DNA from 3 places in the Sporosarcina pasteurii genome. Region 1 is predicted to be linked to each of the others. Evidence: riboswitches for the same ligand, from Rfam matches in the RefSeq annotation. Region 1 holds a riboswitch; each other region holds the start of a gene.
The links. Region 1 has a riboswitch for lysine ahead of dapA (4-hydroxy-tetrahydrodipicolinate synthase). Riboswitches for the same ligand answer to the same signal wherever they lie in the genome.

Region 1 (7,189 bases):
GTGGCTGAGCCAGCTGGATCTCCGGTGTTGTCCGGCGGCAAGCCCGGAAAACATAAGCTTGTTGGAACAAGCCCAGGTTTTATTCCGCATGTACTCAATACAAATGTGTATGATGAAATTTTCAAAATAGAAGATGATGAGGCCTATTATATCGTGAGACAATTAGCTGCTAATGAAGGTATCCTACTTGGACCTTCTGGTGGTGCATCGGTTTTTGCAGCACTAGAGGTTGCCAAGCGTTTAACACCAAATGATACTGTCGTCTGTATCGCACCAGATTCAGGTGAACGTTATTTATCGAGCGACTTATTTCAATTTTAAAATTCAACCTTTTGCCTATGAGATTAGGTGGAAGGTTTTTTTAACTATACATAGTTGACAATTCCGAGTAGTATAGTAGATTATATGTAATACATTTATTCATATTGATTTAATAGGATTTATGAATGAAGGAGGAAATTCAATATGTATTTGACGATTGATGGGATTGAAAAAAGTTTTCCTCATAAAGAAAATGGGCAAGTGAAAGTGTTAGATGCCATTGATTTAGAAGTTGAGCAAGGCCAATTCGTGTCCATTGTAGGCCCCTCTGGCTGCGGGAAATCAACATTACTATATTTAATCGCAGGACTTGAACAACCAGACGCAGGAGAAATTCGGATTGCCGGAAAGAAAGTAACAAGCGCGGGGCCAGACCGAGTAGTTGTCTTTCAAGAAGATGGATTATTTCCATGGTTAACGATTCTAGATAATGTTACCTACGGATTGCGTTTGAAGAAAATTACTAAAAAAGAAGCTGAAGATAAAGCACGAGAGATGTTGAAGATGGTTCATTTAAGTAATTATGCGGATGCCTATCCGCACCAATTATCGGGCGGCATGAAGCAACGTGCATCAATTGCACGTGCACTTGTCATGGAACCGGATATTTTATTAATGGATGAACCCTTTGCCGCTTTGGATGAGCAAACGAGAATGGTTTTACATAATGAACTCCTGGAAATTTGGAAAAAGACAAAAGTGACGATTTTCTTTATTACCCATAACATTCGGGAGGCTGTGCTTTTATCGGAAAAAATCATTGTTTTTGAAACACGTCCAGGAAAAATCAAAGCAACCTTTACAGTCGAAACAACGAAGGATGGTATCACACCAAATGATATTACGCTTCAATTAGAGAAACAAATTTTAACAGCTTTAGAAGCTGAAATTGAGAAAGTAGTAAAGGAGGAAATGGGCGATGACTACAGTTTTAAGACGCGTGATCTTCATCGCGATGCTAGCGGGGATATGGGAAGTCACATCTAGATTATCAGATTTACCCACTTTTATGTTTCCTAGTTTTACTCAGGTCATTCAAACATTACTGTCAGGTTTGATTAGCGGACAAATGATTTCCGCAATTACGAGCAGTTTAGGTCGGCTTCTCCTTGGCTTTTCGATTGCAATCATACTTGGTTTGCTATTAGGTTATTTAATTTGGCGATTTAAGCTGGTGGAAGATACACTTGGATTCCTCGTAACTGCCCTTCAGTCTATTCCAAGTATTGTTTGGTTCCCACTTGCAATTATTTGGTTTGGTTTGAATGATATTGCGATTTTATTTATCGTGACCATCGGGGCAACTTGGACGATGACAATTAACGCGACGAGTGGCTTTAAAAATGTTCCGACGCTTTACCAACGAGTAGGCAAAACATTTGGGTCAAACGGATTTCACTTTTTGCGAACCGTTATCCTCCCCTCCTCTGTTCCCCAACTCATTTCGGGGTTACGAATTGCATGGGCATTTTCATGGCGTGCATTAATGGCAGGAGAATTGCTCGGCGCTGGAAACGGCTTAGGGCAACTTCTTGAGACGGGCAGATCATTAGGACAGATGGATTTGGTCATTTCTGTCATGATTATTATCGGCGTCATCGGTACGATTATGGATAACGTCGTCTTTTTACGACTAGAACGCAACGTCCAGAAGAAATGGGGAGTTAGTTAGGTGAGATTTATTAGCTAAAAGCATTAAAAATAAGACGAAATTAGAGGAGTGATTTGTATGAGAAGAAAATTACCTGTACTTATGCTGTTAACAGTATTTTTGCTCAGTATTTTAGCGGCATGTGGAAAAGAAAGCGAGGCCGACATTAAAGAAGTGAACATCGGGTATTTTCCAAACTTAACGCATATTACAACGATTGTCGCATTGGAAAACGGTTATTTCAAGGAAGCTTTTAGCGATGACATTGAAATTAAGACAAAAACAGTGAGCAATGGCGGATTATTTATGGAAGCGATGGCAACTAAATCGATTGACGTAGGTACAGTTGGGCCGGGACCACTTCTGAACATCTTTGTGAAAGATCCGAGATATCATATTATTTCCGGTGCTGTAAATGGCGGTGCCGTACTCGTTACAAGTGATCATAGTAATATATCATCACTAAAAGATTTAGACGGCAAAAAAGTTGCGATTCCAGTGATAGGAAGTACGCAAGATGTTATGTTAAGAAAAGCACTTCAAGAGGTAGATTTGAAACCGACGACAAATGGTGGAACAGTCGAACTATTTGCGGCAGCCCCCGCTGACACAGCAACACTATTCATTCAAAAGTCAGTTGATGCAACTGCAACCCAAGAACCGTGGGGATATATTTTAGAATCACAGGCAGACGGTAATTTGCTATTGGATTGGGAGTCATTTGCATGGGGAAAAGACTCTACAAATACAGTCGTCGTTGCTAGAGAAGGTTTTCTAGAAAACGATGAGCTTACGAAAGCTTATTTAACAGCGCATATGAAAGCCGTTCAATTTATTGAACAACATCCAGAAGAAAGCCAAGAACTTGTCATTCATCATATTAAAGAATTAACAGGAAAAGAGATTGACAAGGAAGAAGTAGAAGTTGCCTTTAGTCGACTCCAAGTGACAACATTGGTGAATGAACAAGTGATTCAAGAAATGGCGACAATCAGTGAAGAAGCTGGTTATGCAAAAAGCGCTGATATCGATGGTTTGTTCCGATTAGAACTATTAGAGTCTCTCGAATAAATTAAATATAAAAAGAGGAAGATAAATGTTTTTATCTTCCTCTTTTTTGTTCATACAAGTATATGTTATTGAGCTACCGCTTTTTATTGTATTATTTTATGGTTTGTTATGTGAACTTTTTCCGCTCAGCTATTCAAATAGCCATACGATCGTGTGTTAATAAAACCTCTTGAAGCTCATGAAGTTGTTCTTCATTTAACGGAATCATTGGTAGACGGACACCGCCGACATCGACTCCTTTAATATTCAATGCGGCTTTGACTGCGGTTGGATTTGGCGTTGCAAACATTGCTTTCATAACAGGTAGCAATCTACGATGATCTCTCGCTGCTTGTTGTACATCGCCATTAGTAAAGTTTTCAAGCATGGTTTGCATATTATTTCCGATAATATGAGATGACACAGATACGACACCCACCCCACCAATTGCCAAAACAGGAAGCGCTAAACTATCATCTCCGCTATACAATGAAAACTCGTCAGGCGTTTGCTCAATAATTTTAGCCATCGCATCTAAATCAGCGCTCGCCTCTTTAATCGCAACGATATTAGAAATATTGGCAAGTCGAACAGTCGTCTCCACTTCCATATTGACGGCGCTGCGCCCAGGAATGTTATAGAGCATAATCGGTAAAGACGTGGAAGCTGCAATTGTCTTGAAATGTTCATATAACCCTTCTTGACATGGTTTATTATAGTAAGGCGAAACAAGCATAATCCCATTAACCCCTACTTCTTCCGCACGCATTGTCAGTTCAATCGACGCTTTCGTGTTGTTTGAACCTGTTCCCGCAATCACCGGAACTCTTCCCTGTACTACTTCCACCGTATACTTAAATAATTCAACCTTTTCATCATCAGTCAGTGTCGGAGATTCTCCAGTAGTCCCTGCAATCACTAAACTATCTGATCCGTTGGCAATTAAGTACTCAATCAAGTTACTCGTCGCTGGGAAATCAATCTCACCCTGTTCATCAAAAGGTGTCACCATTGCTGTTACAATTTGTCCAAAATTCATTAACTCCACTTCCTATCATTTATTTTTGGAAAATAAATAGAGGGAGTAGGGCAACTAATTATTAAACGCAAAAAGCAACAACGAGGGTTCGTTGTTGCAGCTGAAATAATAAATTATTTCTTTGCAAAAAGATAGCCCTCCATATAGTCTCCTATATGACAATCCTGAGCTTATTCAACCCAGAACCAGCTTCGAGAAAAATGAGTCTCTCTCCACTTCGGCAAATCCCCCTTTCCACAATCATCATCGGACCTCATTATCCTCAGGTTGTGTACTAATGGTTTTTGCGCCTCTATCCTTACTTCAAAACTTTTGAAATAAGAGAAATCTTTAATTACTATGACTATACTTCTTTTTGATAAAAAATGCAAGGATGAATTCTACGAAAGCAGTTTAAAGTGTAATGATCATATTCAATTAGCGGCAATTTCGCATTCAAGATTTTTCATTTTAAAAACCAAAAACCGTTTCATAAATAGGCCCAACAAAAAACCCTTCCCAAATTGGAAAGGGTTGATTGATCAATATGATTAAGCTACATATGAAAGACGTGCGTTTTTTGAAAAATGTGCTAGTGCTTTTTTCGCTTCACTTTGATTTGTATATTCGAAAATTCTGAAGGAATGTTGCTCAAATACTGTGACTACCCACATTTGACATTCTCCTTTATTAGTTACTTTTCATTGCACCTTTAGTATACTGTGTTTTATAACAGAAAAAAAGGACAATGTGTACACCTTCACAAATCATTCGAAACTAAAGCGCTTACATTCGACGTTTTTATGACAATAATCAAAGTAATTGCGTTTTATGATGATTCCCGCTTTTGAAGACATAACAAAAAGTAATCCTGCCCAAACACATCCTTTGGGCAGGATTACTCTATTTACCTAATGTCATTGGTTCGGGTTATGTGAATCAACCTACTGTGTCGATTGATTCTGATTGTTTCAAAGCTCCGTTTGCTTCCGGAATGTTATTTATGTCAAGTGCATTCATTTTACAGAAATATTCCAGAAAGCGTTCAACTTCTTTAATTTGCTCTTCATCTGTTTTTAACGCAATGATATCTTTTAAAATTTGGGCAGTCCAAACATTATCGAAATAACGATATTTACCAGAATTCCATGAAGTTCGATGAGGATGATTCTGATTGATATAGTAATTCCAGAAAAGCATTTTCTCTGCTTCTTCGTCTGTCAGTTTGATTCTAAATTCTGCGTGGGACGGGACCATTCCATCATTACTACTGTTGCCGGAAAATGTTTCATTCACCATATAGAGACCGAGGATCCGTCTTTCTGTTTCTGCTTGTTCCGCTTCTCTTGCAGTCAGAAGACCTGCACTGTTCGGACGCAAACGAGCCGCTCTATTTGGCTGGCCTTTATTTACGCCGCTTTGAATCATGCCGGTACTTACTTGCCAGTCGGTAAATACATTTTGTTGTTCTTCTTCGTCCAGCCAGAAAACAATTTGTGCGCTTTCATGGATCCGATTGTTCTTTAATTTCTCCCTAAATTGTCGTTCAAGCGCCAGTCTCTCTTGTTCTTCTGCACGTTCCCTTTCGAGCGCTTTTTTCTTCTTTTCTTTTTTCAAAAAGATTTCCTTCAAAGATTTTGCAGTATCTCGGTCATTAAGTGTGATAAACTCTCTAAATGCATCAGGATAAACGAATTTTTTTATCCCCTCATTAAAATCAACCGTGATGATAGATCCTTCATGTTCCACGATATTTCCTTCACCAAACACTTTATGAGTAATTTCCTCATTAATTAAATTCACTAACCCACTCTCCTTATATCAATAATTAGCTGTTTATTTCGACCGAATGAAATGAAAAGAAGTTTAAAAACCAAAAAATCGCACTCAAATTCTGTCCGTAAGAAGTTGTGCACGATGATCGAATGGCGTCTCCATAACTGTTATAACTATATATTATCACATATTCTGAAATGTTGCAAATTTTGCGATTGACAAGAGTTGTTTGCTTGTCGTATAATAGATTGTTTTCATAATTAAAAGGCCATTATTAAGGACAAAAAATGGCTCTAATCACTTAATAAACTGTGATTAAAACCATTTCATTTTTCTAACAAAAACTGATTCAATGATTAACTGTTGACTGTGACACCATTTTCTTCAAACACTTTTTGAGCAGCTTTTAAAGCATTGAGTGCACGCGGAAATCCTACATACGGGATAAGATGCATAATACAACCAACCATCTCTTCCGGTGTTAACCCTACTGTCAGCCCGGTTTTTACATGCATCTCAATCTGCGGTGTTCCTTGTGCAACAAGGGCTGAAATTGTTGTAAGGACTTTTTGTTTATTATCAAGTCCTGGACGTGCATAAATATCTCCAAAGGCAAATTCAACAACAAATTTGCTTAAATCAGGTGCAATGTCTTTAAACCCCTCACCAATATCCATATGGCCAGTTGGGTTGTTACTGTCTGGTGTAGTAAGTTCCATTAATTTATCTAAGCCTTGTTGATAACGATCTTTTGTCAATTGAAGTCCCCCTTAGTTAACTATTCGCCATTCCCAACGCCTGAAACGCTCTGAAAATGTCGATAAATAGAAATGGCTATAACCACTTTAACAAATTTTCACATTAAATGAAATACCCGTTCTTTTCTGGATAATAACTTTTAAATCAACTTTTCTTCACATCCATTTTTCAACCATTTCGCAGTCAACGATTCTGCATTTAACATCTCTTCTGGGGTGCCTTCAAATAGAATCTGTCCACCTTCTTTCCCCCCACCTGGACCTAATTCAATTACCCAGTCACACGCCGCAATAAAATCTAAATTGTGTTCGATAATGATTACGGAATTCCCTTTGTTGACAAGATTTTGAAAGACATTCAAAAGTTTATCATTGTCTTTTCTGTGCAGCCCTAATGAAGGTTCATCTAATAAGTAGATTTGTCCTTCTTTTTGTAAATGGCTTGCAAGTTTTAGACGTTGGACTTCTCCTCCACTTAAGGAGCTCGTCGTCTGCCCTAACGTGAGATACCCTAAACCAACATTTTTTAGCGTATTCACTCTATTAATGATTCTTGGTGAATTAAAATAGTGCATCGCCTCATCGATCGTCAAACTTAAAATCTCTGCAATATTT
Region 2 (7,189 bases), 1.3 Mb from region 1:
TTGACGGGGTGGGGAGATCATCCGGATCTTGCCAATCCGAATTCAACCGCAAGAGATAAATTACTGGATTATACTGCACATTTTCCAATCGTGGAATTAGATTCCACATTTTATGCGATACAACCAGAGCGAAACATTCAAAGATGGATACGGGAAACGCCGGATGATTTTCAATTTATTGTGAAGGCATATCAAGGAATAACCGGACATCACCGTGGTGAATTGCCGTTTGAATCGGAAGAAGAGATGTATCGTCTATTTATTCAATCGATAAAACCATTGCAAGAGGCAGGGAAGTTAGCGATGGTCCTCGTCCAGTTTCCGCCTTGGTTTGATTGTGTGAAAGAACATGTGGATGAAATCCGTTCAATTTGCAAGAAATTAAAAGGCTTTGATATTGCCATTGAGTTTAGACACCAATCGTGGTATTCAACACCATTTAAAATGAAAACAATCGCCTTTTTGCGCGAATTAAATGTCATTCATTCAGTGTGTGATGAACCGCAAGCAGGGGAGGGGAGCATACCCCTTGTACCGGTGTCAACCAGGGCCGATAAGGTGCTCTTTCGTTTACATGGTCGGAATATATACGGGTGGCGCAATACGTCAGGAGACGATAAATCATGGCGTACTGTGCGCAATTTATATGAGTATGATGCGAAAGAATTAAAAGAATTTGAAGCCGTTACACAAAAATTAGCTGCTGAAACAGAGGAAGTTTTTGTTATTTTTAATAATAATTCGGGGAAACATGCGGCGCAAAATGCGAAACAATTTCAACGACAACTAAACATTACATATGATAATTTAGCTTCACAACAGCTGAGTTTGTTCGAGGGGGATTGGTGATGGAGTATTTAATATTAGCGTTAATTGGATTGAGTGCGGGAGTAATCGGGGCACTTGTCGGGCTTGGGGGCGGCATCATCCTTGTTCCCGCAACGCTATTTATCGGCATTAATTTAGGGTGGATTGACGGAATTACACCCCAAACAGTCGTGGGCCTATCAGTCATTATGATGATTTTTACAGGGCTTGGTTCAACCTTGTCTTATATGAAAAAGAAAACAGTCGACTTTAAAAGTGGGGCCATCTTTTTCGCAGGTAGCGCGCCAGGTACATTAATCGGCGCATTTGTGAATAAACAGTTAGATTTGCCATCATTTAATTTATATTTTGGTATATTGCTCATTATTTTAGCAACACTTTTGTTAGTAAGAGATTATCTTAAGCCTGTGCAGTGGTTTGTGAAGCGCGGTAAAAAAAGGATGTTTACAGATATTCACGGACATGAACATATTTATGGATATCCGATTTGGTTTGCGCTATTGCTAACTTTTGGTGTTGGGTTCGCCTCCGGATTATTTGGTATTGGCGGCGGTTCGATTATTGTTCCAGCGATGATTTTATTGTTTTTATTCCCGCCACATGTTGCGGTTGGCACATCAATGTTCATGGTGTTTTTATCTGCAATTGTTAATTCAATTACACATATTTCTCTCGGTAACGTTCCTTGGCTCTATACAATCCCTGTCGTCCCGGCAGCATATTTTGGTGCGAAAATGGGGGCATATTTAAATAACAAAATGAAATCTGAAACACTAGTATTTGCGTTGCGTATCATTCTACTTCTTCTAGGTGTACGTTCAATTGTTGATGGAATTTGGGGGTAGATTGTTGGATGGAAATAATTCATATCTTGCATACAAATGATATTCATAGTCATTTTGAATATTGGCCGCAAATTCACCGTTTACTTGTGGATAAACGGAAAGAATTTGACGCACGCGGGGAACCTGTTTATCTTTTTGATATCGGCGACCACGTGGACCGCTCACACCCTTTTACAGAAGGTACGAATGGGAAGGGCAATATTCAACTATTAAACGAAGCCGGTTATGATGCGGTGACGATTGGAAATAATGAAGGAATCACGATGTCTAAGGCTGCGTTAGATGAACTTTATGACGAGGCGAAGTTTGATGTAATTGTTGGAAACTTACTAGATTCTAATGAGGAACTTCCGAACTGGGCAACATCGTCTACCATTTATACGACTGCAAAAGGAACAAAAATCGGCGTCATAGGTGCAACTGCTTATTACAAACAGTTCTATGAAACATTGGATTGGAAGATTATCCCTTCAAGGGAACAACTTATAAATGAAGCAGAGCAGCTTGTGGAGAAGACAGATGTGATTATTTGTTTGTCTCATTTAGGACTTCCAGAAGATCAGTTACTAGCAGTGGAATGTCCACATATCGATGTGATATTGGGCGCCCATACACATCATATTTTACCTGAAGGCGAGTATGTGAATGATGCATTACTTGCGGCGACAGGGAAATTTGGTGATTTTGTAGGGCATGTGACAGTGCAATTCGACGATAAGAAAAAACAGGTAATTGATAAGCATGCGAGCCTTTATCGCTCAGCAGACTTACCAGTTTTGGAAGAAGATGTTGAGAAAATAGCGAAGTATATAGATGTTGGAAAAACAGCCTTAGAAGAAAAGTTGTTTTATAATGCGGTGGATTTGAAGCAAAATCTATTTGGCACGAGCGAATTATCCTCTTATTTTGGTAGGGCGTTAATTGATTATACGGACGCAGATTGCGCGCTGTTTAATGCAGGCATCTTTTTGGGAAGTTTGGAAAAAGGGTGGATCACGAAAGGGGATATGCACCAAATATTACCTCATCCGATCAACGTCTGTACAATTGAATTAACCGGTGACCAATTACTAGAAGTCTATGAGCAGTCGTTAAACGAAGATTTGGCACATATTGAAGTAAAAGGCTTGGGATTTCGTGGTACTTTGATGGGGGCAATTCTTCATGAAAGATTGTATAGGAACCGATGGGGTGCGCTTTTCGCGGGAAATAAAGAAGTTGTACCTGAAGAGACGTATACACTTGCAACGCTAGATATGTTTACGTTTGGATATTTCTTTCCATTGTTTAAAGAGTTAGACAAAGAATATTTCATGCCCGATTTAATCCGAGATGTATTAGCAAAGTACGGTCAAAATAATGGTGAATCAACGACTCTTCCCTAGCATATGTTATAACGGGAGGAGTCGTTTTGAAATTTCAAAAACCAATTAAACGGAGAGGAATCTTTCGGCGAAAAGGAAAGATATTGCCGTTTATTTTCCTTGCTGTAATTGTAGCGGTTGTTTATTTTTTTTACTATGTCAATCAAAAACTCACTCCAATTTACATCGGTTATGCTGAAGTTCAAACCGAGAAAATCGCAAATCATGTCATCAGTGAAGCGATTACGGAACGAATTGCAAATGTCCTTGATGTGAATGATGTGATTCAACATGTACCAACGGGCGAGAGTTCGGATCAAGTGATTGCGAAATATAATACAGAAGTGATCAATCGAATACTTGCGGATGTTCGTACAACTGTCGATGAAAACTTAGATGAAATTGAAAAAGGAAATATTGATATATTACCGTTAGATGAAGATATCGAATATGATGCGGAACAAATGCAATCGCAAGGGGGCGTTGTTTTTTTTGTATCCCTTGGGCAAGTGACAGATTTACCGCTCCTTGGTAATCTTGGCCCAAGAATTCCAATTCGCTTTCATGTTATCGGTGATGCCCATGCAACTGTTGTGCCTTATATTAAGGAATTCGGTATTAATAATGCGTATGTTGAAGTAAACATTGTCCTAACAGTGCAAGTTAAAATCATTGTTCCGCTTGCCACAAAGACATCGATTGTAGAACAAACAGTGCCGATTGCGATTGGACTCGTACAAGGTCCGGTACCACAAGTCTATAGTACTGGAGATGGAGTGATGAAACCGAATGTGGATGTTGAAGTTCCGTTGAAACCGGAATTACAGGAATAAAATAGCCCTTGAAGTTCTTAAATAATTTTGATATAATCATTTCTACAAAGAAAATATCGATAGGGTAGAGGCTGCATTACTTATCAGTAGTACATGGAAGTGTGACAACGATGATCATGTGTGAAAGGGAGTTTTGCCGAAGCTTGATGAATTTGTCAAAGTCATCAGGTTGGGGTTATTCTAAATAAGAATAACACTGTCATACAGCGTATTTGCTGATGATGAGCTACAAATCGGACGTGAGATAAGCTTTTATATTTATCAAACAGACGAAAAGTAGAGTAAGCCGGCTTCCCGTAACACATTCGATTGTGCGACGAGCAGCTGGCTTTTTAATTACCTGAAAAACACCTCACCCCCAATCAATTGGAGGAATTTAGAATGATAGGAACTTGGGTTTCAATAATCCCACCAATATTAGCGATTGTAATGGTATTGCTGACAAGACGCGTACTGTTATCTCTTGGAACTGGTATTGTAGCGGGGGCATTAATTGTTGCTGCGTTTTCACCAACGCAAATATTTATTGAATTATGGGAGTCTATCACGGTCTCATTTTGGGATTGGGGCAGCAGCGCCATTAACTCAGATAATATTAATATTATGTTATTTATCTTATTGCTTGGTGTCATTACCGCTTTTGTTAGTTTGTCTGGCGGAAGCAGGGCATTTGCGGAGTGGGCAATACGTCACGTGAAAACGAAACGAGGCGCGAAGTTATTAACAGTTGCTTTGGGAATTGCCATTTTCGTGGATGACTATTTTAATTCACTTGCAGTCGGACAAATTTCAAGACCGATTACGGACCGCCATAAAATATCGCGTGCAAAGCTAGCATATTTTATTGACTCGACTTCTGCACCTATTTGTGTCGTGTCTCCTATTTCAAGTTGGGGCGCATATTTGATAGGTCTTCTCGGTATTATGTTTAGCGGAGCTGCTGCGATAAGCTATTCACCGCTATCTGCCTTCTTATTAATGGCGCCAATGAACTTTTATGTCGTAACAACATTGGCTTTAGTATTCTTCTTTGCTTGGACGAATGTAGACTTTTTCGAAATGAAAAGACATGAAGACCGTGCGGAAAGCAAAGGTCAATTATACGATCCTAATAAAGAAATTCCTGGCCAATTAAAAGAAGATTTTCCTGTGCATGCATATGGTAAAGTACGAGATCTCGTAGCGCCTATCGTTACACTTATTGTAGTGACGTTGCTCATGATGGTATGGACAGGGTATCAAGCAAGTGTTGCAGACGGAATTGCTGTTTCGATTTGGTCAATCTTTGAAAATACAAATGTTCCATATTCTCTAGTTATCGGTGGATTATCAGGAGCAGGCTTAGCTGCAATCTTATATTCACTGCAATTTAAAAACAATGAAACTGCAAATACTTTGCTAATGAGACAAGCTTTTACGAGTGGCGTGAAGGCTATGATGCCAGCGGTGCTTATACTAATTTTAGCTTGGGGCTTGACTGATTTAATTGACAAGTTAGATACTGGAGTTTATTTATCTAATGTTGTGATGCAAGCAAATATTCCAGTTGCATTCTTGCCAGCCATCATGTTTGTACTAGCTGGACTTATGGCATTTTCAACGGGTACTTCATGGGGATCATTCGGAATCTTATTGCCGATTGCGGGAAAAATTATGTTAGATGCTTCACCTGAAATGCTACTCCCTGCATTGGCGGCAGTCCTTGCAGGAGCGGTATTTGGAGACCATTGCTCACCAATTTCAGATACAACGATTCTATCGTCAACGGGTGCTGGATGTAACCATATGGATCACGTGGCGACACAACTTCCGTACGCTTTGATGAGTGCTGGAATTACGGTAATCGGATATGTCGTGTTGGGTGTAACTGGCTCGATCTGGTTAGGGTTATTGTCGGTTATTGTCGTTTTAATTGTGTTGTTTTCAGTTTGGACAATGCGGTCAAAGGCTGGAAAAGTTGCGTTAGGTCATTCAAAACAATCAATTTAAGCGAAAGAAGTGATGGAATTCATCACTTCTTTTTTTGTCGAAAAAAATAGTAGGTATTTTAAAAATGTTTTGACAATAGAATAGTAGCAATATATAATTAACTTGTGTTTAGCTTTTGAATTTTCGGACAAATAGAGAAAAGGAAAAGGAGGAAAATTCATGTCAAGACGTTCACAATGGGGGAGTCGAGCAGGGTTTATTATGGCCGCAGTTGGCTCTGCAGTAGGGCTTGGGAATATTTGGAGATTTCCGTATGTTGCCTATGAAAATGGTGGCGGTGCATTTTTTATCCCTTACTTATTTGCATTATTAACTGCGGGTATTCCGATTTTAATTATGGAGTTTACAATCGGTCATAAGTATCGTGGTTCAGCGCCACTTTCGTTTTTTAGAATGTCAGGCAAGAAATCTGAATGGATAGGTTGGTGGGGCGTTTTTGTCTCATTTGTTATATCAACCTATTATTCTGTTATTATTGCCTGGGCAATGAAGTATACGATTTACTCATTTAATTTATCTTGGGGTACTGATACAGCTGGGTTCTTGTTTGGGGATGTGCTGAATTTAGCAGATACTCCTGGAGATGTGGGGGGGTACGTTCCTGGTGTACTAATCCCTTTACTACTTGTATGGGCAATCGTTTTTATTATTCTATTAGCAGGGGTACAGCGTGGAATAGAACTCGCAAACCGTATATTTATTCCAATGTTAATAATTGTATTTCTAATGGTCGTTATACGTGCGGTTACGCTTGATGGTGCACTGCTTGGATTAGATGCATTTTTCAAACCAGATTTGACTAAACTCGCCAATCCGACAGTATGGGTAGCAGCCTACGGACATATTTTCTTTAGTTTGTCTATCGCATTTGCAATTATGATCACGTATTCTAGTTACTTACCTAAAAAATCGGATATTACGAATAACGCTTTTATTACAGGTTTTGCTAATTCAGGTTTTGAATTACTTGCGGGAATTGGGATTTTCGCGGCACTAGGTTTTATGGCAACGCAAGCTGGAACTGCTGTTTCAGAGGTTGCCGATGCTGGCGTAGGCTTAGCTTTCGTTGTATTCCCGGAGATTATCAATCAGATGCCAGGAATGAATAGCTTATTTGGTACGCTATTCTTCTTATCACTTGTACTTGCTGGTATATCTTCTCTCATCTCAATCTGTGAAACGTATATCGCTGGTATATCTGATAAATTTAATGTCTCTAGAAGTAAATCTGTTATCGTTGGTGTTGGAATAGCGGCAGTTGTTTCCACGCTTTTCGCGACACGTGGCGGATTATTCTTCCTTGATGCAGCGGATTACTTCATCAACCAAT
Region 3 (7,189 bases), 280 kb from region 1:
ACAGGCAGCCATGATGGGAAAACGCAAAGACTCGTAAGTGAAATTGTTGATTTTGAAACGATTATTACGTCTTCAGATATTGAAGCGCTTATTTTAGAATTAAATTTAATTAAACAATATGATCCGAAATATAACGTCATGTTGAAGGATGATAAATCGTATCCTTACTTAAAGATTACAGCTGAACGTCATCCAAGATTAATCATTACGAGACGTGTGAAAAATGACAAAGGAAAATACTTTGGTCCTTATCCAAACGCATATGCGGCGGGTGAGACGAAGAAGTTATTGGACCGAATTTACCCATATCGTAAATGCCAAACATTACCGACCAGGTCATGTCTGTACTATCACCTAGGACAATGTTTAGCACCTTGTATTCATGAGGTAGAGGAAGAGACGTACAAAGAAATGATTGCAAACATCACTCGTTTTTTAAACGGCGGGTATAAAAGCGTGAAAAAAGAATTGACGGAAAAAATGAATGAGGCAGCGGAATCATTAGAGTTCGAACGGGCAAAAGAGTACCGTGACCAAATCACGAATATCGAAATGGTAATGGAAAAACAAACGATGACGATGAATGACTTTACTGACCGAGATATTTTTGGCTATGCGGTCGATAAGGGCTGGATGTGTGTCCAAGTATTTTTTGTCCGTCAAGGTAAGCTGATTGAGCGAGATGTCTCAATTTTTCCTTTATATAAAGATCCAGAAGAAGAATTATTAACGTTTATCGGACAGTTTTATGGTAAGTCAGACCACTTAATTCCGAAAGAAATATTATTACCTCCCGATGTGGATGCAGAAGTTGTAAAGCAATTATTAAGCGTACAAGTATTTATTCCACAAAGAGGGAAAAAGAAAGACCTCGTACAGTTGGCGATGAAAAATGCACGAATTTCATTGTCTGAGAAGTTCCAACTAATCGAACGGCAAGAACAGCGAACAGTTGGTGCTTGTGAGGAACTTGGCGAAGCGATGAACATTGCTGTTCCGCATCGTATTGAGGCATTTGACAACTCTCATACGCACGGTGTGGATCCTGTTTCGGCAATGGTTTCTTTTATTGACGGTAAGCCGAATCGTAAAGATTACCGTAAGTATAAAACGAAAACCGCCGCGATGCACGATGATTATGGTGCGATGCGTGAAGTTGTGAGAAGGCGATATGTGCGTGTTTTAAAAGAAGATTTACCGTTGCCTGATTTGGTAATAATTGATGGCGGAAAAGGTCAAATGGAAGTGGCACGGGAAGTCATTGAAGATGAATTAGGCTTATCGATTCCGATTGCTGGATTGGCAAAAGATGAGAAGCACCAAACGTCACAACTTCTTTACGGCGATCCAGTCGAACTAATTCCATTAAAGAGAACAAGTGAAGCCTTTTATTTGTTGCAACGAATTCAAGACGAAGTGCATAGATTTGCGATTACATTCCACCGTCAACGAAGAGGGGCAAATACGATAACTTCTTCTCTGGACAACATTCCAGGCATTGGACCGAAAAGAAAAACGGCCCTGCTTAAACATTTCGGCTCTGTGAAAAAGATTCGGGAAGCAACAGCTGAAGAACTTCAAAAAGCTGGATTGCCGGAAAAACTAGCAGAGTCTGTGGAAGCATATTTCCAAAAAGAATTGCCAGAAAATAAGTAATATGTTAGAGTGAAGACACTGAATTATTTCACTATATGATAGATAATCATACTTAGTGAGGATAGAGGCGCAAATATTAAAAGTATTCTTCAAGAAGGGAACAGCCTAGCGATTGAAGAAGAAAGGGGTATTTGCCGAAGCGAGTAATCGAACTGTTATCGAGTACTTGCTGGATTTCCGTTGAATAAGCGGGAGTCTGTCAGGATATTTTACCTGGAGAGCTATCCCGTAGGAGACACTGTTTTTTGTGTACACTCTAATCGGACCAGCTCTCATTTATTAAATGAGGGCTGTTTTTGCGTTTCAGGGGAAAGTGGGTGGAGATTTTGGAGAAGATTGTAATGAAGTTTGGTGGAACATCGGTTGCCAATGAAGAAAGAATTGAAAGGGCAGCTTCTTTAATTATTGATGAAGTAAATACAGGGAAACAAGTGGCTGTTGTTGTGTCTGCAATGGGAAAAACGACAGATAAATTACTAGCGCTTGCAGCAGATATTCATCCTGATGCGGAAAAACGTGAATTGGATATGTTGCTTGCAACGGGTGAACAAGTGACTGCTTCCTTACTGGCAATGGCAATTTCCGCGAAAGGGATCCCATCGAAATCATTTACCGGGTGGCAAGCAGGCATTAGAACGGAATCAATCCACAGCAACGCACGCATTGAAGACGTCGATTCGAAAAGAGTAGTAGATACACTAGAATCAGGCGCGGTGGCGGTCATCGCAGGTTTTCAAGGTATTGATCACGATGCTGAAGTCACGACGCTTGGCCGGGGTGGCTCGGACACGAGTGCAGTTGCGGTTGCGATTGCAATTAATGCCTCCGCATGCGATATTTATACGGACGTTGAAGGGGTTTTTACGACAGATCCGAGAATGATAGAAGAGGCAGCAAAATTAAATGAAATCTCTTATGATGAAATGCTTGAATTGGCAAATTTAGGTGCGGGCGTACTTCACCCGCGTGCAATTGAGTTTGCTAAAAATCATCAAATGCCGCTTCGTGTAAGACCAGCTCATATAAACGGCGAAGGCACGATGATTAAGGAGGAAATTGAAATGGAAAATAATCTTATCGTACGTGGAGTTGCTTTTGAAGAAGACATCGTACGCATTACAATTATGTACGACACCCCTTACAATGGTTCGCTTGCGAATATATTTACTGTGCTCGCTGAACAGCAAGTAAACGTAGACATAATTGTTCAAACAATCATGGATGGAGAACAACCGTCTGTTTCATTTTCAATTAAAAATGAAGACTTTGCAAAAGCGATGAACGTGCTAGAGATGAATAAAGAAGAACTTGGCTATAAACGAGCAGATTTCGAAGTGGGACTGGCTAAAGTCTCTATCGTAGGCAGTGGAATGGTTTCGAATCCTGGCGTGGCGGCGCACATGTTTGATGCATTACGCGATGCGTCAATTCCCATTAAGATGGTCAGCACATCTGAAATTAAAGTCTCAGTCGTTATTCCTAGTATGTATATGAAAGAGGCAGTCGCCGTGTTACATAAAACATTTGAACTTGGGCATGTAGGGTAATTAAATAAATCGTTGAAAAAGGTACAAAATATCACCTTTTTCAACGATTTTTAATATGGGGAATTTAAACGGTTTCTTTTTTATCCCACGCAATATGGAAAGTAATTGATTGTTCATTACGCTCAGGGGCCGCATAACACTCTGTAAGCACGCCATTCAGTTTTTGGTATTGCTCTGCAAGAAATCCCGCTTCTAATTGGAAGTTTCGCTCGCTTACTTTTAGATTTTCACCAGGGCTAATTAATTTGTAAAAGGCTTCTTTTTTTGACTTTTTTTCAAGTTGAAGCTGTCCCCAACCAGCTTCAAGGAAAAAAGAAGGGATTTCTTCCATGCTGAAAACTGGAAACTTACGAGCAATTTCTTTACCGGCCCAGTAAAGAATATCGCCTTCATGTTTACCAAGAATACTTGGCAATACATGGTCTCGTATTAATTCATAACCGAATTGGGTCGGTTCCCCGTATGTATGATTCTCCACGTTTTATTGCACCTTTCTAAATTGTCCTATCTGTCATTCCATTATGAGGTTAATGATCAATTTCACAGTAGAATGGTTATCGACTTTTAATTTTTCAAATAAAGAGGTTGTACAATGTTTTTAAAAATAGCGTATAAATAGATCGTAAATTTTAAAGAAATCCGCAATTTAAATAGTCGAATTATGGTAAACTACTAACTTTTTTGTGTTATTAAACAATTCAGCACCTTGACCTCTTTAAAACGTACGAGTACAATAGTATATGCTATAACATTGTACCATGAAGAGGGATTCGGTCAATATTTCTTCAGGTTTTTTCAATGACGAACTATGAAACCGATTTCTTCAGTAATAAGGGAGGGTAAAAGAATTGACGAGAGAATCTGATTTTTTTGTGCGCCGCCTTCATTCTTTGCTAGGGATTATTCCAGTTGGACTTTTTCTAGTTCAACACTTAGTCATTAACCATTTTGCGACACGAGGACCAGAAGCATTCAATCAAGCTTCAGACTTTATGGGGAATTTGCCATTCGTTCTATTTTTAGAATGGTTTATTATTTATATCCCATTAATGTTCCACGCGTTTTATGGTGTATACATAGCTTTCACGGCAAAGAATAATGTTAAGCGCTACGGTACGTTCCGTAACTGGATGTTTATGTTACAAAGAATTACAGGGGTATTCCTAGTAATCTTTATCGCATGGCACATCTGGGAAACAAGAATTCAAAAGGCTTTAGGAGCAGAAGTGAACTACGACATGATGGCGGATATTTTAGCGAATCCGTTCATGCTTGTATTTTATATTGCGGGTGTAGTTGCAGCTGCGTTCCACTTGTTTAACGGAGTATGGGGTGTTCTTGTGACTTGGGGAATTGCACAGTCACCACGTTCACAGCAAATCGTTACGTATATCACGATGGCAGCATTCGTAATCCTTTCAATCATTGGTGTTCAAGCATTATTTGCATTTACTTAATTGATGTATAAACTATGAATTTATTAGTCTACTTAAATTTTTGAGGAGTGAAACATTCATGACAAAAAGCAGAATGATTGTTGTCGGCGGCGGTCTCGCAGGACTGATGGCGGTCATCAAAGCAGCAGAGGAAGGTGTACCGGTTGACCTGTTCTCAATTGTCCCGGTTAAACGTTCCCACTCCGTATGTGCCCAAGGCGGTATTAACGGTGCGGTAAACACGAAAGGGGAAGGCGACTCGCCTGCGATCCATTTCGACGATACTGTATACGGTGGAGACTTTTTAGCGAACCAACCTCCAGTAAAAGCAATGACAGAAGCAGCTCCAGAAATTATTCACTTATTTGATCGTATGGGCGTTATGTTTAACCGTACGCCAGAAGGCTTACTAGATTTTAGACGTTTCGGTGGAACGCTTCATCACCGTACTGCATTTGCTGGTGCGACAACTGGACAACAACTTCTATACGCGCTAGACGAGCAAGTGCGTCGTTATGAAGTAGAAGGTCTTGTACAAAAGTACGAGCATTGGGAGTTCCTAGGTGCAATTCTTGACGACGAAGGAATTTGTCGTGGAATTAAAGCGCAAAATATGTACACGATGGAAATCGAATCCTTTAAAGGTGATGCAGTCATTATGGCTACAGGTGGCCCTGGAATTATTTTCGGGAAATCCACGAACTCTGTGATTAACACAGGTTCAGCGGCGTCTATCGTTTACCAACAAGGTGCTTATTATGCAAATGGGGAGTTCATCCAAATTCACCCAACAGCGATTCCTGGAGATGATAAACTACGTCTCATGAGTGAGTCAGCACGTGGTGAAGGTGGACGAGTATGGACATACAAAGACGGGAAACCTTGGTACTTCCTAGAAGAGAAGTATCCAGATTACGGTAACCTAGTTCCACGTGATATTGCAACACGTGAAATCTTTGATGTGTGTGTCAACCAAAAGCTAGGCATTAACGGTGAGAACATGGTTTACTTAGACCTCTCTCATAAAGACCCGAAAGAACTTGATATTAAGCTAGGTGGAATTATCGAAATCTATGAAAAGTTCATGGGTGACGATCCACGTAAAGTACCGATGAAAATCTTCCCGGCGGTTCACTATTCAATGGGTGGTCTATGGGTTGATTACGACCAGCACACAAATATCCCAGGTTTATTTGCCGCGGGTGAAGTTGATTATTCACAGCACGGTGCAAACCGTTTAGGTGCTAACTCCTTATTATCTGCTGTTTACGGCGGAATGGTGGCAGGACCGAAAGCTGTTGAATATATGAAAGGCTTGAAGAAAACAGCAGAAGACATTTCTTCATCTGTGTTCGATTCCGCGGTCAAAGAAGAGCAAGCGAAATGGGATGCGACGCTTAAGATGGACGGAACGGAAAACGCTTACTTACTCCACAAAGAACTTGGTGAGTGGATGACAAACAACGTAACTGTTGTTCGTTACAATGATAAGCTAAAACAAACTGATGCAAAGATTCAAGAGCTTCTAGAAAGATATGAAAATATTAATATGACGGACACGCAACAATGGTCTAACCAAGGCGCAACGTTTACACGTCAGTTGAAAAATATGTTGTACTTAGCGAGAGTCATTACAATCGGTGCACTTCAACGTGACGAGAGTCGTGGGGCGCATTACAAGCCAGACTTCCCTGAGCGTGATGACGAGAACTTTATGAAAACGACGATGGCGAAATTTGACGGGCAATCTGCACCGATTTTCCATTACGAAGACATCGATGTGTCACTCATCCCGCCACGTAAACGCGATTACTCCACAAAGAAAGGAGATTAACGTAAATGAGCGAGCAAACTGCTACAGCACAAAAAACAATTAAATTTGAAATTCGTCGTCAAGATACAGCGAACTCAACTCCGTATTGGGAAGAGTTCGAATTAGAATACAGACCAAATATGAACGTAATTTCTGCACTAATGGAAATCCAACGTAACCCTGTCAACGCAGCTGGCAAAAAGACGTCACCTGTAACTTGGGAAATGTCATGTCTTGAAGAAGTTTGTGGTGCATGTTCAATGGTCATTAACGGACGTCCACGTCAATCGTGTACGGCGCTTATTGACCAATTAACACAGCCAATTAAACTAGAACCAATGGCTACGTTCCCGGTTGTTCGTGACTTAGTCGTTGACCGTAACGTAATGTTTGATTCATTGAAGAAAGTTAAAGCATGGGTACCAATCGATGGTACATACTCTTTAGGTGAAGGACCACGAATGCCAGAGCGTAAACGTCAATGGGCATACGAATTGTCAAAATGTATGACGTGCGGTGTATGCTTGGAAGCATGTCCAAACGTTAACGACAAAACAGACTTTGTTGGTCCAGCAATTTTATCGCAAGTACGTCTGTTTAACACACACCCAACAGGTGCAATGAACAAAGACGAAAGACTACGTACGTTAATGACGGATGGCGGGATTGCTGAGTGTGGGAACTCACAAAACTGTGTAGTTGCCTGTCCAAAAGGGATTCCACTGACGACATCAATC

Region 2: it holds a riboswitch for lysine, as region 1 does, so the genes downstream of both, AB1H92_RS12375 (Na+/H+ antiporter NhaC family protein) here and dapA (4-hydroxy-tetrahydrodipicolinate synthase) in region 1, are expected to answer to the same signal.
Region 3: it holds a riboswitch for lysine, as region 1 does, so the genes downstream of both, AB1H92_RS04315 (aspartate kinase) here and dapA (4-hydroxy-tetrahydrodipicolinate synthase) in region 1, are expected to answer to the same signal.

Annotation. Positions count from the first base shown of each region.
Region 1 covers NZ_CP160452.1:1,230,493-1,237,681, reverse strand. The annotation lists gene cysK (cysteine synthase A) at 1-321, shown strand, start outside; gene AB1H92_RS05580 (ABC transporter ATP-binding protein) at 466-1,308, shown strand; gene AB1H92_RS05575 (ABC transporter permease) at 1,241-1,993, shown strand; gene AB1H92_RS05570 (ABC transporter substrate-binding protein) at 2,075-3,043, shown strand; gene dapA (4-hydroxy-tetrahydrodipicolinate synthase) at 3,177-4,061, opposite strand; lysine riboswitch at 4,186-4,364, opposite strand; gene AB1H92_RS05560 (hypothetical protein) at 4,592-4,714, opposite strand; gene AB1H92_RS05555 (malate synthase) at 4,980-5,843, opposite strand; gene AB1H92_RS05550 (carboxymuconolactone decarboxylase family protein) at 6,173-6,574, opposite strand; gene AB1H92_RS05545 (ATP-binding cassette domain-containing protein) at 6,715-7,189, opposite strand, start outside.
Region 2 covers NZ_CP160452.1:2,578,280-2,585,468, reverse strand. The annotation lists gene AB1H92_RS12395 (DUF72 domain-containing protein) at 1-849, shown strand, start outside; gene AB1H92_RS12390 (sulfite exporter TauE/SafE family protein) at 849-1,673, shown strand; gene AB1H92_RS12385 (bifunctional UDP-sugar hydrolase/5'-nucleotidase) at 1,682-3,058, shown strand; gene yunB (sporulation protein YunB) at 3,085-3,870, shown strand; lysine riboswitch at 3,928-4,107, shown strand; gene AB1H92_RS12375 (Na+/H+ antiporter NhaC family protein) at 4,252-5,859, shown strand; gene AB1H92_RS12370 (sodium-dependent transporter) at 6,019-7,189, shown strand, end outside.
Region 3 covers NZ_CP160452.1:949,646-956,834, forward strand. The annotation lists gene uvrC (excinuclease ABC subunit UvrC) at 1-1,656, shown strand, start outside; lysine riboswitch at 1,711-1,888, shown strand; gene AB1H92_RS04315 (aspartate kinase) at 1,983-3,203, shown strand; gene AB1H92_RS04320 (YslB family protein) at 3,268-3,681, opposite strand; gene AB1H92_RS04325 (succinate dehydrogenase cytochrome b558 subunit) at 4,052-4,660, shown strand; gene sdhA (succinate dehydrogenase flavoprotein subunit) at 4,719-6,473, shown strand; gene sdhB (succinate dehydrogenase iron-sulfur subunit) at 6,479-7,189, shown strand, end outside.